4 regions of the Flaviflagellibacter deserti genome follow, and region 3 is predicted to be linked to each of the others. Evidence: predicted binding sites of a transcription regulator. Region 3 holds the regulator's gene; each other region holds the start of a gene.
What was found. Region 3 encodes PhoB, which activates phosphate uptake and scavenging genes when phosphate is short. Its sites were predicted from a motif close to TGTCATNNANCTGTCAT; they were not measured.
Positions count from the first base shown of each region.

Region 1: olsB (l-ornithine N(alpha)-acyltransferase) is a predicted target of PhoB. The motif match lies at 1,516-1,532, and genes of this name have one in related genera.
Region 2: phnD (phosphate/phosphite/phosphonate ABC transporter substrate-binding protein) is a predicted target of PhoB. The motif match lies at 1,822-1,838, and genes of this name have one in related genera.
Region 4: ACFPFW_RS18480 (BtaA family protein) is a predicted target of PhoB. The motif match lies at 2,443-2,459, and genes of this name have one in related genera.

Region 1 covers NZ_JBHSJF010000003.1:48,609-52,738, reverse strand. The annotation lists gene phnC (phosphonate ABC transporter ATP-binding protein) at 1-679, opposite strand, end outside; gene ACFPFW_RS03365 (class I SAM-dependent methyltransferase) at 828-1,475, shown strand; gene olsB (l-ornithine N(alpha)-acyltransferase) at 1,619-2,554, shown strand; gene ACFPFW_RS03355 (AMP-binding protein) at 2,551-4,130, opposite strand, start outside.
Region 2 covers NZ_JBHSJF010000006.1:1,417,119-1,421,248, forward strand. The annotation lists gene ACFPFW_RS13950 (xanthine dehydrogenase family protein molybdopterin-binding subunit) at 1-1,254, shown strand, start outside; gene ACFPFW_RS13955 (DUF1330 domain-containing protein) at 1,368-1,694, shown strand; gene phnD (phosphate/phosphite/phosphonate ABC transporter substrate-binding protein) at 1,944-2,969, shown strand; gene phnC (phosphonate ABC transporter ATP-binding protein) at 2,966-3,772, shown strand; gene phnE (phosphonate ABC transporter, permease protein PhnE) at 3,759-4,130, shown strand, end outside.
Region 3 covers NZ_JBHSJF010000005.1:109,617-113,746, reverse strand. The annotation lists gene ACFPFW_RS05350 (VTT domain-containing protein) at 1-157, opposite strand, end outside; gene ACFPFW_RS05345 (ATP-binding protein) at 328-1,608, shown strand; gene phoU (phosphate signaling complex protein PhoU) at 1,694-2,413, shown strand; gene phoB (phosphate regulon transcriptional regulator PhoB) at 2,421-3,122, shown strand; gene ACFPFW_RS05330 (GcrA family cell cycle regulator) at 3,201-3,701, opposite strand; gene ACFPFW_RS05325 (aspartate aminotransferase family protein) at 4,068-4,130, shown strand, end outside.
Region 4 covers NZ_JBHSJF010000010.1:31,323-35,452, forward strand. The annotation lists gene ACFPFW_RS18470 (tripartite tricarboxylate transporter permease) at 1-1,080, shown strand, start outside; gene ACFPFW_RS18475 (RNA polymerase subunit sigma-70) at 1,092-2,372, shown strand; gene ACFPFW_RS18480 (BtaA family protein) at 2,515-3,768, shown strand; gene ACFPFW_RS18485 (class I SAM-dependent methyltransferase) at 3,765-4,130, shown strand, end outside.

The DNA.
Region 1 (4,130 bases), on a different contig from region 3:
CGCGCATCGCGATCACGCGGTCGAAATAGGCGCGGGCGTAATCGACCTGATGCAGCGAAACGAGGAGCGTGATGCCTTGCGTCCGGTTCAGCTTGGACAGGATTTCCATCACCCGCTTCGCCGACTTCGGGTCGAGCGAGGCGATCGGCTCGTCGGCGACGATGATCTCGGCGCGCTGGACGAGGGCACGGGCGATCGCCGCGCGCTGCTGCTGGCCGCCCGAAAGGGCCTCCGCGCGCTTGTAGATGTGCTGCTCGATGCCGACCTGAGTCATCGCCAGCCAGGCCGCCTCGCGGTCGGCGTGCTCGAACATTCCGAGCGTGCCGCGCAAAGCTGAGATGCGGCCGAGCGAGCCGACCAGCACGTTCGACAGCACCGACATCCGATTCACGAGATTGAACTTCTGGAAGATCAGGCCGATGCGGCGGCGGATGCGGCGTGCGTCGCCGGAAAGCTTGCCGTTCGACTGGATCGCCTCGCCGAACACACGGACCTCGCCGCCATCGGCATCGCCGACGAGCAGTCCGGATGCGAGACGCATCATGGTCGACTTGCCGGAGCCCGAGGCACCGATCAGCGCGACGCGCTCGCCGGCCTTGATGGAGAGCGAAATGCCGCTTACCGCGCGGACAGTTCCATAGGTCTTGGACAGACCACGAATGGCGAGTGCTTCCGTCATAGCGTTGCTGGCCCCGGTTTTCGGAGTCCTTAGAAGCCCTGCATGACGCTCGGATGACGCGAGCTTCCGGCGCGCTCTCCCTGTGGAAGAGAATGACATCCCGGCGTCATCATCCGGCCGCAGGATGGAAGGCTAAATTCAAGCGCCAATGCTCGACGCACCTTCTCACGATCTAGACCGCGCGACGGTCCAGAAAGCCTACGGCGGGTGGGCGCCAATTTATGACGCGCTGTGCGGGCCGGTCTTCCTCATCGGCCGCAAGGCCGCGGTGAAGGCGGCGCGCCAGGTCGGCGGCAAGGTGCTCGAGATCGGCGTCGGCACCGGCCTCTCCTTTCCGGATTATGACGAGACGACCGAGGTCACCGGCATCGACATCACCGAGCCGATGCTCGCAAGGGCGCGCCGCAAACTCGAAACCGGCCGCTATCCCCATATCCGCGACATCCGCATCATGGATGCGCACAATCTCGAATTCGAAGACGCGAGCTTCAACGTCGTCGTCGCGCAGTTCGTGATCACGCTCGTGGCGGACCCGGAACGCGTGCTGGACGAGGCCGCGCGCGTGTTGAGACCCGGCGGCGAGATCGTGCTGATGAGCCATCTCTATTCGGAGCAGGGCATCGGAGCTGCGATCGAGCGCTGGGTGGCCCAACGCACTCGCGCCATCGGCCTGCGGCCCGAATTTCCGTTCTCGCGCCTCGTCCGCTGGGCCGAGACCCGTTCCGACATCGAACTCGCGGAACGCCGCGATCTCGGCCCACTCTACAGCCTCGTGCGCTTCCGCAAGCTCGGCTGAACGCCGCTCACGCCCGCTTGGGCGGCGGTGTTCGCAAATCCTTCATCGAACTGTCTCCGGCCCGTCGCGAGATGTTGTTTTGGTCGTCACGATCCCATCGCGCCGCGCGGTGACGGACGATCAACACTCCAGGACGCAAGCCGATGCCCCGGCTCAACACCGAACCGTTCGCCTTTCTGAGCAAGTTCACGCCGCGCAATGCCGCGACCGTCGCTACCAGCGCCGGACGCGCCCCGATCATCTGGCTCAAGGACCGCAACGAGGTCCACGGCGAGAGCCTCGGCCAGATCGGTTCGCTCGAAGTCCGCCTCTGCCGCAGCGCCGCCGACGTGAAGCGCGCGCAAAAGCTCCGCTACAAGGTGTTCTACAAGGAAATGGCGGCGATCGCCGACGCCCGCACCTACTTCACCAAGCGCGACATCGACGCCTTCGACTCCGTCTGCGACCACCTGCTCGTCGTCGACCATGATGCCCCGCGCAAGAAGCCGTGGAAGGGTCCGAAGGTCGTCGGCACCTACCGCCTGCTCGGGCAGACCGCGGGCCGTGCCGACGGCGGCTTCTACACCGCCGGCGAATACGAGATCGAGAAGCTGATCGCCCGCCATCCGGGGCTGCGCTTCCTCGAACTCGGTCGTTCCTGCGTGCTGCCGCCATACCGCAACAAGCGCACCGTCGAGCTGCTGTGGCACGGCATCTGGGCTTACGTGGTCAAGAACCGCTTCGACGTGATGGTCGGCTGCGCGAGCTTCCCCGGCACTGACGCCAATGCGCACAGGCTTGCTCTGTCCTTCCTGCACCATTACGCGCCGGCTCCGGTCGAATGGCAGGTCTCGGCCCACGCCGCCATTCGTGCGCCGTTCGACCTGCTGCCCAAAGAGGCGGTGGACCCGAAGCATGCGATGCGTGAACTGCCGCCGCTGATGAAGGGCTATCTGCGCCTCGGCGCGATGTTCGGCCATGACGTCGTGGTCGACCGCCAGTTCGGCACGACGGACGTGATGGTCATTCTGCCAGTCTCTGCCATCAGCGAGCGTTATATCGGCCACTTCGGCGCCGACGCCGGCCGTTACGCGGCCTAGCCCAGCTGCATCAAAGCGTGGACGGCCTCGGCCGTCCGCGCGTTCTGGCCAACCCAGAGGAAATCCTCCTCGTCGAGGCGGGCCTGAAGGCCCGTCCGGTGCCAGCCGTGCTCCGGCCGCTGCACGATCCGGCCCGGCGCCGAAGGCGTGACATAGCCCGCCATCATATTCGGCCCGCGTAGCGCGAGCCCGTCCGGCGTCGCCACCATATCGAGCCCCGGAAGACGCTGGCCGTGGCTGGTTTCGCGATTGCGGTCCATCGTACCGATCGCCGCGACGCCGCCGGCTTCCGGCAGGCTCAACAGGCCGAGCACCCGCGCGCCGAACGTCTCCGCGAGTTTCCGGCGCGTCGATACCGTCACCGGCTCGGGCGCGAACAGGTAGCGAAGCGTGCGGAGGTCACCCGGCGCGCCCCGTTCGGCGATCGAGGCCAGCAGCGTCTCGTCGGCGATCATCGCCGTCGCATTGGCCACGTAGACATAGTCGGACACGATGTGTCCCGCGCGCGGCCAGTGATGGAGGTAGACCTTCACGCCGCTCAGCAGCGGCATCAGAATGCTGGCGACGAGACCCAACGGGTCGTGCAGCGGCAGCGCCGCGAACATCTTGTCCCGCCGGTTGAGATCGAGCGCCAGGGAGAGCTGGCGGCAGGCCGCGACGAGGTTGCGATGCGTCAGCACCACGCCGGTCCCGGCCTCACCGCCGGAGGCGGCGAGGATGATGGCAGGCGTGTCCGGATCGATCACATGCTGCTTCGCAGCCGACGCTTCCGCCGCGATCAGATCCTCGACGAACAGCACCGGCAGTTCGTGGCCGAGCAGTGCCGCGACATCCTCCGCCATGCGCCGCGAGGTCAGCACCGTTCCGGCCTCAGCCGCAGCGCAAAGCGCTCGCAGCCGGTGCGGCGCCTCGTTCGGATCGAGCGGAACCGCCGCGCGACTGGCGCCCATCACACCGAGAATGCCGACGATACCGCTGCTCGAATTCGGCAGCATCACCGCGACATTGCCATTGCAGGAAAGACCCGCCGACACCCGGTTTGCCTGCGCGATCAACTCCGCATACGTCACCCGGCCGAACAGATCTTCCTCGACGATCTCATGCTTCGGATCGTGGCACTCCGCGGCCTTGTCGAGCGCGGCGTTGACGCTCGTGTCGAATTCGCTCGCCTCCACCGCCAGGTCGCGCAGTGCATGGCCGATCTGCCGCGTACCCGCCGCACGGCGTTCCACCGCGCTCAAATGCTCCGGCAGGTCGACCTTGAACGGCGCGCCGATCGTCACTGTCGCGCGTGGAAAGCGGTGGCGACGCATCAGTTCTTCGGGGAGGCGCGTCAGGCCGGTCCGGTCCAGCCCGTCGATCCGCACCGGCAGCACCACCGCGTTCGCCTGATCCGCGAGCCAGGCCGCACCGTCGTAGAACTTCATCATCCCGCCGGTGACGGTCAGCCGTCCCTCCGGGAAGATCGCGGCGCGCTTGCCGGATTTTAGGGCCTTCAGCAATCCGCGCACCGGCACCGGGTAGACCGGGTCGACGCGGAATGCGCGCGCGAACTTGATCAGCGGCGCGAATTTCG
Region 2 (4,130 bases), on a different contig from region 3:
GAGAAACCCGGGGCCGTCGCCACCGACAAGGGCGACGTCGCAGCCGCCCTCGCCAAGGCGGCCACCAAGGTCGAGGCCATCTACGAAGCGCCGTTCCTCGCCCATGCGACGATGGAGCCGATCAATTGCACCGTTCAGGTGAAGCCGGATAGCTGCGATGTCTGGGTCGGCTCGCAGGTGCCGGATATCGCCCAGGCGGTGGTGGCGAAGTCGCTCGGGCTGAAGCCCGAGCAGGTAACGATCCATAACCACCTCCTCGGCGGCGGTTTCGGCCGCCGGCTCGAGGTCGATTTCATCGCTCAGGCCGCGCTCATCGCGAAGCAGTCCAAGGACCCGATCAAGGTCGTCTGGAGCCGCGAGGAAGACATCACCCAGGACATGTACCGGCCGTACTATTTCGACCGGATGAGCGCCGGGCTCGACGAGAACGGCAGACTGACGGCCTGGAGCCACCGCATTGCCGGTTCGTCGATCATAGCCCGCTACTCCCCCTCGTGGATGAAGAACGGCGTCGACCCCGACGCGGTCGAGGGCGCGGCCGAGATCCCCTATGCCGTCCCGAACATGCACGTCGACTACGTCCAGGTGGAGCCTCCGGGCATCCCGACAGCGTTCTGGCGCGGCGTCGGCCCGACGCACAACATCTATGTGGTCGAAAGCTTCATCGACGAACTCGCCGCCGCGGCCAAGAAGGACCCGGTCGAGTATCGCCGCGCGCTGCTGGCGGACAATCCGCGCGCGCTGAAAGTGATGGAGACCGCCGCCAGGAACGCCGGATGGGGAACCCCGCTCGGGCCCCGGAAGGGTCGCGGCATCTCCGTGCAGTTCGCGTTCGGAAGCTATTTGTCGGAGGTCGCCGAGGTGACGGTCGCGGACAACGGCACCGTCCGCGTCGACCGCGTCGTCGCCGCCATCGACTGCGGCGTCGCCGTCAATCCGGACACGATCGAGGCGCAGATCCAGAGCGGCATCATCTTCGGCATCACCGCTGCTCTCTACGGCGAGATCACGCTCAAGGACGGCCGGGTCGAGCAGACCAATTTCGACACCTACCAGATGCTCCGCATCGACGAGGCCCCGAAGATCGAGGTCGAGATCGTCAAGAGCAGCGAGGCACCGGGCGGGCTTGGTGAGCCGGGGACTTCGGCCTTGGCGCCCGCGGTGTTGAACGCGGTCTACGCGGCGACGGGAGTGAGGCTGCGGAAGCTGCCGATCGATACGGAGAAGCTGAAGTCGGAGAGCCGTTCGGGATGAACGCCGGATGTCTGCCGATGCTAGGGAAGAACGCGATCATCGATCGTGCGATGTGTGGTGCAATGAAGGTGCCCGCCACCGCCCTCGTCCGACATAGGAACGGATAAACCAAAATGACCGTTTACATCATCGCTGACGTCAAGGTGACTGACGAAGCATGGGTGCCGGCATACGCCGCGGCGGTTCATGATCTGGTGCATGAGCACGGCGGCAAGTATCTGGCAAGAAGCGGGAACGTGAAGACGCTGGAAGGCACGCCTCTGGAAACCACCCTTATCGCGCTTCTGGAGTTTCCATCGGCCGAAGCAGCCGAGGCCTTCGTCAACGACCCCAGATATGCCCCTCACGCCCAGGCCCGCAGGGACGGCAGTGAAAGCCGCTTCCAGTTGATCGACGATACCGATCTGGCCGGAACGATCCCATATCTGGGTAAAGGGTGAGGAGCAGCCGGAGATCGCGAAAGCGCGGCCGCCGAAAGAGCGGCCGCGGAATGGGACATGAAGCCCAAAGCAACACCGGTCGCCCGCGGGCCACTTCATTGCCCCGCCACCCTCGCCAATCGTCACAATGACAAAGGCATGACGAGCCTTATCGCAGAGAAATCACATCTTTTCGCGATTTAGAGGCTTGGCTTGAGCGCTATTTTCCGCTTGGCTTATGGAAATAAGAATAAGCAGGGAGGATAGAAAATGCTCAGAATCTGGACAGCCATGTTCGCGCTTGCCGCGGGCCTCGGCTATGTCGGAACTGCCTCTGCCCAGGACTGCGCCAATCGCGGCCAGCTCGACGACATGTACTGCGACGCCAACAACGACCTCGTCGCCGACGTGCCGAAGGAAACCCGCGATCCGAGCACGCTGGTCTTCGCCTATACCCCGGTCGAGGACCCCGCCGTCTACGAGAACGCCTTCGCGCCGTTCACCAAGCATCTCTCCGAATGCACCGGCAAGAAGGTCGTCTACTACCCCGTCCAGTCGAACTCCGCCGAGATCGAGGCCATGCGGTCCGGGCGCCTGCACGTCGCGGGCTTCTCGACCGGCCCGACCGGGTTCGCGGTCAACATGGCGGGCGCCATTCCGTTCGCCGCCAAGGGCACCGCAAAGGGTTTCCAGGGCTATCAGCTGTTCATGCTGGTGAAGGCCGACAGCCCGTATCAGAAGCTCTCCGACCTGAAGGGCAAGAAGGTCGCCCACACCTCGCCCTCCTCCAATTCCGGCCACCTCGCGCCGGTCGTGCTGTTTCCCGCGGAAGGCCTTAAGCCGAACGAGGACTACAAGCCGATCTTCTCCGGCGGCCATGACAAGTCGACGCTCGGCGTCGAGGCCGGCGACTACGACGCTGCGCCCGTCGCGTCCGACGTCTATAACCGCATGGTCGACCGCGGCACGGTGAAGGGCGAGAACTTCCGCATCATTTTCAAGAGCGAGGTCTTCCCGACCTCCTCGTTCGCCTACGCCCACGACCTGAAGCCGGAGCTCGCCGAAAAGATCAAGCAGTGCTTCTACGACTTCCGCTTCCCGCCGGAGATGCAGAAGGAGTTCAACGGCGACGACCGCTTCTTCCCGATCACCTATCAGAAGGAATGGGCCGTGGTGCGCGAGGTCGGCGAGAAGTCCGGCACGCCGTACAACAAGGCCGCCTACGAGAAGGAAACGGCCCGCGAGGCGGAAGCCGCGCGCAAGAAGGCCGAAGAGAAACAGAAGAAGACGCAGTGAACGCGGCGCCGGGCCTCGTGACGGAGAGCGGGCAGGACGCCCGCTCTCTGGTCATCCGCGATCTCGTCAAGGAGTACCGGCGCAACAAGCCGGTCCTTCGCGGCATCAACCTGACGATTGCCGGCCACGGCCTGACCGCCGTGATCGGCCCGTCCGGCACCGGCAAGAGCACGCTGCTGCGCTGCATCAATCGGCTGGTCGAGCCCACGTCCGGCGAAATCAAGTTCATGGGCCAGGATCTCGCGCGGCTTCGCGGCCGGCAGCTCCGCGAGGCGCGGCGGCGCATCGGCATGGTGTTCCAGGAGTACAATCTCGTGGAACGGCTGACGGTGATGGAGAACCTGCTCTCCGGCCGGCTCGGCTATGTCCCGGTATGGCGCGCCTGGCTGCGGAAATTCCCGCAGGCCGACATCGACCGCGCCTTCGGACTGCTGGACGCGGTCGGGCTCGAACGCGTCGCGCTCCGCCGCGCGGACGCACTCTCCGGCGGCCAGCGCCAGCGCGTCGGTATCGCCCGGGCGATCATGCAGGAGCCCGACCTGATCCTCGCCGACGAGCCCACCTCCTCGCTCGATCCGAAAACCTCGGTCGAGATCATGGAGATCCTCTCGCGGCTGGCCGGCGAGCGCGACATCCCGGTGATCGTCAACATCCACAATGTCGGACTGGCCAAGCGCTTCGCGCAACGCGTCGTCGGCATGACAGGCGGCCACGTCGTCTATGACGGCCCGCCGGACGGACTGACCGACGCCGACCTCAAGGCGATCTATGGCGGGGAGAACTGGCTCGATGAGCGCCCCTGATCCTGGCCTCCCCCTTGGTCGGCAAGCCTTCCAGGCCAATTGGAGCGGGCGCATCGCGTTCGGGGCGCTGGTCGTCTACACGATCTACGCCGCCTCGCATCTCGGCTTCTCGTGGGACCGGTTCGTCACCGGCCTCGGCCAGGGAGGGACCTTCCTCGCCCGGATGTTCCCGCCCGATTTCGAGCGGACCCAGCTTCTCGTCGACGGCATGGTCGAGAGCCTGCAGATCGCGATCCTGTCGAGCTTCTTCGGCATTCTGCTGTCGCTGCCGGTCGGACTGCTGGCGGCACGCAATCTGATGCCGCCTTGGGTGACCTGGCCTGCGCGGACGATCATCGCACTCTGCCGGTCGTTCCAC
Region 3 (4,130 bases):
GGCTGTTGATGTCCCAGCCGATGATGAAGATCGTCTTCCGCGCCTTCCTGAGCGCGCTGCGGACCGCGCCGAAATAGGCCGCGCCGTCGATCAGAACCGATGCCCGCTGGGCTCTCTCGACATGCCAGACGTTGCGACCTTGTTGAAATACAGACATCGGGCTTCCGCGCTGGAACGACGTTCCTAAACGCGGCAAGACGCTGAAAGTGCCGACCAAAAGGATTGGTGCCCCGACAGTAGTTGAGCGTTTGTGACATGGCGGAAATACTGGTGTCATGTCACTGTCACGCGGCCGTGCCCCTGTCGCAGCAAAGCGAGGAAGCGGCCATGACGTTGGTTTGGGACGGCAAGGCGAACGCAGTGGAAGGAAGCGTATTTCTGCGACGCCTGAAAAGGGGCCGGATTGCTATTGGCGCGGCGCTGGTCGTGCTCGCGGCACTCTGGGGCCTCGGGCTACTTCCGCTCTGGATTGCCGCGCTCAGCGCCATCGCCGTGCCGCTCGCCACGGCCTTCACCCCGCTGGACGATCGCGCGACAGTGCCTGTCAGTCAGACGGAACGTGACGCCGACCCGTTGGCCGTCGCTCTTCTCGAAGCATTGAACGAGCCGGCGATCCTGCTGACGGCTCGCGGCATCGTGCATGAGTTCAACGCTCCCGCGATTGATGTTTTCGGCAATCTGCGGACCGGTGATCCGGTGTCCTTCGCCCTGCGCGTTCCGGAGATATTGGATGCAGTCCGTGCGGTGGGCACAGGCGGTACTGCGAGAACGGTGGAATATGCCGATCGCGTGCCGGTCGACCGCTGGCTGGAAGCCCGGATCGGGCCTGTCTGGCTGGATCAGGCAGACCGCGAACGAGGCAATCCGCAATTCGTTCTCCTCGTCCTGCACGACCTGACGCATCTCCGCCGGGCGGAGCGCATGCGCGTCGATTTCGTCGCTAATGCGAGTCACGAATTGCGCACGCCATTGGCCGCGCTGCTCGGTTTCATCGAGACTCTTCAAGGACCTGCGAAGGCGGACGTTTCGGCGCGCGAGCGCTTCCTCGACATCATGCGCAGCCAGGCCGCGCGCATGTCGCGTCTCGTCGACGACCTGCTGTCACTGTCTCGGATCGAGCAAAAGCAGCATTTGAGGCCGTCGACACCGGTCGACCCCGTCGAAATCGTTCGCAGCGTCGTCGACAGTCTCTCGCCTCTGGCCGGCGAGCGCGGCGTGGAAATCCGTTCGTCGTTTCCGGGCACTTCCGTATCCGTGCCGGGAGACCGCGATGAACTGATCCGCGTCGTCGAGAACCTCGTCGAGAACGGTATCAAATACGGCCAGTCGGGAAAGCGGGTCGATGTCTCGGTCACCGCAACCGGACCGGAGATCCGGATCTCCGTGCAGGATTATGGGCCGGGCATTCCGCCGGAGCATCTGCCCCGCCTGACCGAACGCTTCTATCGCGTCGATGTCGGCGAGAGTCGGGAGAAGGGAGGGACGGGTCTCGGGCTTGCCATCGTCAAGCACATCATGGCCCGCCACCGCGGTCGACTCCTGATCGAAAGCCCTTCCGGAGGGGGGGCGCGGTTTACCGCAGTTCTGAATACCCGCGCCGATGAGTGACTGGAGGCGCGAAATGCGCTTCCCTCGATGTCATCGAAGCGTCATTGATCCCTCTTAAGAGGGCCGCACTAGAGGAACCGGCGCTATGATGACACAGCACACCTCGAAAGAGTTCGACGAGGACCTGAAGTCCCTCAGCGAGATGATCGCGGAGATGGGCGGTCTCGCCGAGCAACTGGTCGGGGAATCGATTTCCGCGCTGTTGTCGCGTGACCTAGCCGCCGCCCAGCGGATCATCGAGCGCGACCGCGTCATCGACAGTCTGCAGCACGCGGTCGAGGAGAAGGCAGTTCTCACGATCGCCAAGCGCCAGCCGATGGCGGTCGACCTCCGCGAGGTCGTCGCCGCGCTTCGTGTCTCGAACGATCTCGAGCGCATCGGCGATCTGGCCAAGAACATCGCCAAGCGCGTGGTCGCCCTCGAGGGGCAGCTGCAGCCGCCGAAGCTTGCCGGTGGCGTCGACCACATGGGCGAACTTGTGCTCGGCCAGCTCAAGGAAGTGCTGGACGCCTATTCCCGCCGTGACGCGACCCGCGCCCTCCAGGTCTGGAAGCGCGACGGCGAGATCGATGCGATCTACACCTCGCTGTTCCGCGAACTCCTGACCTACATGATGGAAGACCCGCGCAATATCGGGTTCTGCACCCATCTCCTGTTCTGCGCGAAGAACATCGAGCGCATCGGCGATCACGCCACCAACATCGCCGAGACGATCCACTATCTGGCGGTCGGCGAGCCGTTAATCGACGAGCGTCCGAAGGGTGATCTGACGAGCACCACGACGATCTCGTTCGGCGAGGATTGAGAACAGGATGTCCGCACGGGTCATGATCGTGGAGGACGAGGAGCCATTGACGCTCCTCCTCCGGTACAATCTCGAAGCGGAAGGCTATGACGTCGAAAGCGTCGCTCGCGGTGACGAGGCCGAAACCAGGCTTCGTGAACGGGTTCCGGATCTCGTTCTGCTCGACTGGATGCTGCCGGGCCTGTCCGGCATTGAACTCTGCCGTCGCCTCCGCGCTCGGCCGGAGACGGAACGTCTCCCGATCATCATGCTGACCGCGCGCGGCGAAGAGACCGAGCGCGTGCGTGGTCTGGCCACCGGCGCCGACGACTATGTCGTGAAGCCGTTCTCGGTGCCGGAATTGGTCGCTCGCGTGCGGAGCCTGCTGCGCCGCGTCAAGCCGGATCACATCGCTTCGCAACTGAAGGCCGGCGATATCGAGCTTGATCGCGAAACGCGCCGTGTCCGCCGCGGCGGTCGCGAACTGGAGCTCGGCCCGACCGAGTTCCGCCTCCTAGAATTCCTGATGCAGACTCCCGGCCGCGTCTTCTCCCGCGAGCAATTGCTCAACGGTGTCTGGGGCCACGATGTCTATATCGACGAACGCACGGTGGACGTCCACGTCGGTCGCCTGCGCAAGGTGATCAATCGCGGCCGCCGCCAGGATCCGATCCGCACAGTGCGCGGCTCCGGCTACAGCTTCGACGAGCGCTTTGCCCGCGCGGGCTGATGCCTTCTGCTGATATCTTCTTCTGAACTAAATAGGCCGCGCATCGCGCGGCCTATTTTTTGGTTCTGCTCGCTGCGATCAGGCGACCGCACGGCGGCGGCGATCGCTCGCCGGCTGATAGGCGATGGTCGCGTGATAGCTGCAATAGGACGAGCCCATATTGGAGCGGGTTCCGCAGAAGCGGAAGCTCTCGCTGCCGGGGTCGCCGATCGGCCAGCGGCACATGCATTCGCGCAGATCCATGATGGTCACGCGCTCGCAGGAGACCGGCTCCAGCATAGGGCGCGGTGCGCGCTGGATGATCGGCTCGATGTCGAGATCGACCGTGCGGACCGGAGCCAGCGCGGTCGCACCGGCAGTGCGGAAAACCATCGACGGATGCGACGGCGCGCGAGGCTTGCGCGGGCGGGGAGCGGTGCTTTGAACAGCCTTGGCGCGACCGGAAAGGCCGAGGCGGTGAACCTTGCCTATGACAGCATTGCGCGTGATACCGCCGAGTTCAGCAGCGATCTGGCTCGCGCTCAACCCATCGCTCCAGAGCTTCTTGAGAAGCTCAACACGCTCATCCGTCCAGTTCATCAGCGCGGCTCCATTGTATCGGCGAGGCGGAATCCGAACGGGTGGATCCAGCCGGTTCAACACCAAGCCTGGACCGGATATACCGTCCATAGTAGCTGAAATTCCGTCTCACACGAGATATCGTGCTTAACGATTGGTAAACTACATGATCGGCTGACTCGGCCGCAAGAGTCCGAAAGGAGAACGGGGTGTTTTCCCCACAGGTCGGGAAAACTCTGCTCGCATTCCGATTCATCGCCTGAGAACTCAGGGCTCTAGCCGTCATTGACACTGCACGGTCGGCCCGTAAAATCGGCGCTTTCCGGAGGTGCCGCTCTGCTGGGCGGCGCCTCTGCGCTTTTTAGGCCACACTTTACCGAGGCGCCCGTGAGCTCCGCTTTGCTTCCCGTCTTCGCGCGTACCGACCTTGCTTTCGAGCATGGCGAAGGA
Region 4 (4,130 bases), on a different contig from region 3:
GGCATCACATTGATCGCCTCGATCGCATCCGAGAACATGCTGAAGGGCCTGATCGCCGGTGGCCTCGGCCTCCTTATCGGCGCCATCGGCGCGGACCACATCTATTCGACACCGCGCGCCACGTTCGGCTTCCTCGAACTCTATGACGGCGTGCCGCTCATTCCCGTCCTGATCGGCGTTTTCGCGATCTCCGAAGCGCTGATCATGATGGAGAGCCGTTCGGTGCTCTCGGAGGAGGGGCTGCAAGTCGTGCGCAGGGCCGGCTGGAAGGAGACGCTGGAGGGCATCAAATGGGCTTTCCAGCGCACCTGGCTGATGATCTGGACGGCGATCGTCGGCCTCATCATCGGCATCGTGCCCGGCGCCGGCGCGTCCATCGCGGCCTTCGTCGCCTATCAGCAGGCGCGTCTTTACTCGAAGAGGCCGGAGAAGTTCGGCACGGGCATTCCGGAAGGCGTCATCGCTCCGGAAAGCTCGAACAATGGCTGCGCCTCGGGCGATCTCATTCCGCTGCTCGTCATCGGCGTGCCCGGCGGCACCACGGCGGCGGTCATGATGATCGTCATGACCTATCATGGCGTGCAGCTCGGACCGCGTCTCTTCATCCAGACGCCGGAACTGGGCTACGGCGTGTTCGTGACCATGCTCGTCGCCTATGGCGTGATGCTGTTCACCACGCTGCCACTGACGCGCTACATCTCGAAGCTGATTCTGATCCCGACGGCGGTTCTCGCGCCCATCATCATCGCCTTCACGATGGTCGGCTCGTTCGCGCCGCGCGGATACATGTTCGATCTGTGGCTGACGCTCTTGTTCGGCGTGATCGGCTATATCTGCCGCCGCACCGGCTACAACGTCGTCGCGATCCTGATCGGCGTCATCCTCGGGCCGCTGCTCGAGGCCAATGTCATGCGGGCGCTCCGCATCAGCGGCAATGACCCTCTGGTGTTCTTCTCCTCTCCGGTGGCGAACATCCTCTGGGCGCTGCTGGCCATCTCGCTGTTCGTTCCGACCTTCGTGCAGTGGCGGAAGAACCGGCAGGCGCGCTCCACGCCGTCCAAGACGGCGGAAGCAATCTGAATGGAGTCCGCATGAACGAGATGGTTGGTTCGGGCGCCATGACACGCGGCACCCGCAAGGTCGGGCGGCTGGACATTCAGGGCGGCGGGCAGGTCGTGGTTCGCGACGGCCTGGCTTTCCTCGGCCATATGTCGCCGCCGGAAGGCACCTCGATCGTCGATGTGCGCGATCCAGCGAACCCCAAGGTGATCGCGAAGATCGCGCCGCCGAACCAGTACTCGCACACTCACAAGGTGCGGGTGGCGGGCGATCTGATGATCACCAATGTCGAGCGCCACCGCCGGCACTTCTACCGCAAGGGCGAGGGACTGGTCGGCGCCACGGTGGTGCTGACAGAGAAGCTCGGGCGCGAACCGACCGATGCCGAAGTCGCGGAAGCGGTGGGCGTCGCCGCGAAGGATCTCCCCGATCTTCGCGAAGGCCATGCACGGGGTTACAGCGACGGCGGCTTCCGGGTCTGGAACATCGCCGACCCGGCCAATCCGAAGCTCCTGTCCTACGTGAAGACCGGCGGCATCGGTGTGCACCGTTTCGACATGGACGAGAACTACGCCTACATCTCGACCGAGATGGACGGGTTCATCGGCAACATTCTCGTCATCTACGATCTCGCCGACCCGACTTATCCGCGCGAGGTCTCGCGCTGGTGGATGCCCGGCCAGAACATCGCGGCGGGCGAGAAGCCTACCTGGTCCGGTCAGAAGCACCGGCTGCATCACGCGCTGCGCGTCGGCGACAAGATGTGGGCGGCCTGCTGGTACGCCGGCGGCTATGTCATCGATATCTCCGACATCACCAGGCCGAGAACGCTCGGCAGCTACAACTACCACCCGCCATTCCCAGAGCCCACGCACACGCTCATGCCGCTGCCGGAACTCATCGCCGGTCGGCAGATCGCGCTGATGGTCGACGAGGAGCACGACCACACGCCGGGCCAGCCGCACGGCTTCATCTGGATCATGGATGCGTCCGACCCCGCGAACCTGAAGCCGATCTCGACCTTCCAGGTCAGCGAAACGGGCTCGCCCTATTCGCAGGCGGGCGGGCGCTTCGGCGCGCACCAGTTCCAGGAGAAGCAGATCGGCAGCCTGATCTACGCGGCCTGGTTCGCGGGAGGGCTCCGGGTGATCGACATCGCCGATCCCGAGAAGCCGAAAGAGATCGCCTTCTACGTGCCGGAGCCTTTTCCCGGCCACGCCGCGCCGCAGAGCAACGATGTCGACGTGGACGAGCGCGGGCTGATCTATCTGCTTGATCGCGACCGGGGCTTCGAGATCATCGAAATGGCCTGATGCCGGAAGGGATCAGCCGAAAATCCGATCGACCAGGCCGCCGGGCACTGTCCCCCGCCACGTTCACAATTGTCATGGAGCAGTCATCGGACTCCTTTAACGCCGCTTATTTGACAGGCTGCTGAAGGTGAATTCGGGGACCATGACTGATTTGTCGCGGGCGCTTCGGCGCGAGACCAAAGCCGGGCTCGGCACCGCCGTTCACAAGAGCCGGGCACTGTCCCGACAGGGCGTTCTGGAGCGCATGTTCACCTGGGCCTTCCGCGGTCTGGTCTATCCGCAGATCTGGGAAGACCCGGTCGTCGACATGAAGGCCCTGCAGATCAAGCCGACGGACCACATTGTCGCGATCGCCTCGGGCAGCTGCAACGTCCTGTCGTACCTGACCGCCGACCCGGCCAGGATCACGGCCGTCGACCTCAATGGTGCCCATGTCGCGCTGGGCCGCCTGAAGCTCGCCGCTCTCAAGGCACTGCCGGACTACGATGCTTTCTTCCGCTTCTTCGGCCAGTCGAATTCCGAGGCCAACGTCACGGCCTTCGACACCGTGATCAAGCCGCATCTCGATCAGGTGTCGCGCTCCTATTGGGAGGCGCGTCGCGTCAACCGTCGCCGCCGGATCGAGGTGTTCGCCGAGAACTTCTACCGCCACGGTTTGCTCGGCGGCTTCATCGGCGCCGGGCACCGGCTGGCCAAGTTCTACGGCTATGACCCGAGCGTCGTCCTGACCGCGCAGACGCGCGAGGAGCAGCGCGCGCTGTTCGAGCAGACCTTCCTGCCGATCTTCGAGAAGAAGTTCGTGCGCTGGCTGATCAATCAACCCGCTTCTCTCTACGGTCTTGGCATTCCGCCGGCGCAATATCGCAGCCTGTCTGGCGACTCGCCCGAAGGCATCAAGACGGTCCTGCTCGAACGGCTGGAGCGCCTCGCCTGCGGGTTCGACATCCAGTCGAACTATTTCGCCTGGCAGGCCTTCGGCCGCCGCTACCAGCCGACGGAGGATGCCTCGCTGCCGCCTTACCTGCAGCGCGACAATTACGACGCGGTGCGTGACCACAGCGAACGCGTCACCTATCGTCAGCAATCGGTGACGCATTTCCTGCGCGAGAGCTCCGAGGCGAGCGTCGACTGCTTCGTCCTCCTCGACGCGCAGGACTGGATGAGCGATCAGGACCTTACCGATCTCTGGAGCGAGATCACCCGGACCGCGCGTCCCGGCGCGCGCGTGATCTTCCGCACCGCCGCCAACGAGCGCTGCCTGCCGGGCCGCGTGCCGGCCGACATCCTCAACACTTGGACTTACGAGTGCGACAAGAGCCAGCGGCTCGGCCTGCAGGACCGCTCGTCGATCTACGGCGCGTTCCACCTCTACACGCTGCCGGAACACGCGATATGAGCGACGCCGCCGGACTAATGGACAAGATCTACCGGCACCAGCGGCACATCTACGATGCCAGCCGCAAATTCTACCTGCTCGGCCGCGACACGCTCATCGAGGCGCTCGATCCGCCCACCGGCGGACAGGTTCTCGAGGTCGGCTGCGGCACGGGCCGCAACCTGATCAAGATCGCCCGCACCTATTCCGAGGTGCGCTGCTACGGCTTCGACATTTCCTCGGAGATGCTGACGACGGCGCGGCGCTCGATCATGAGGGCCGGGTTGTCGGCGCGGATCACGCTCGCCCAGGCCGATGCGACCGCCTTCGACGCCCGGACCATGTTCGGCATCGGTCAGTTCGACCGCATCGTCATTTCCTAC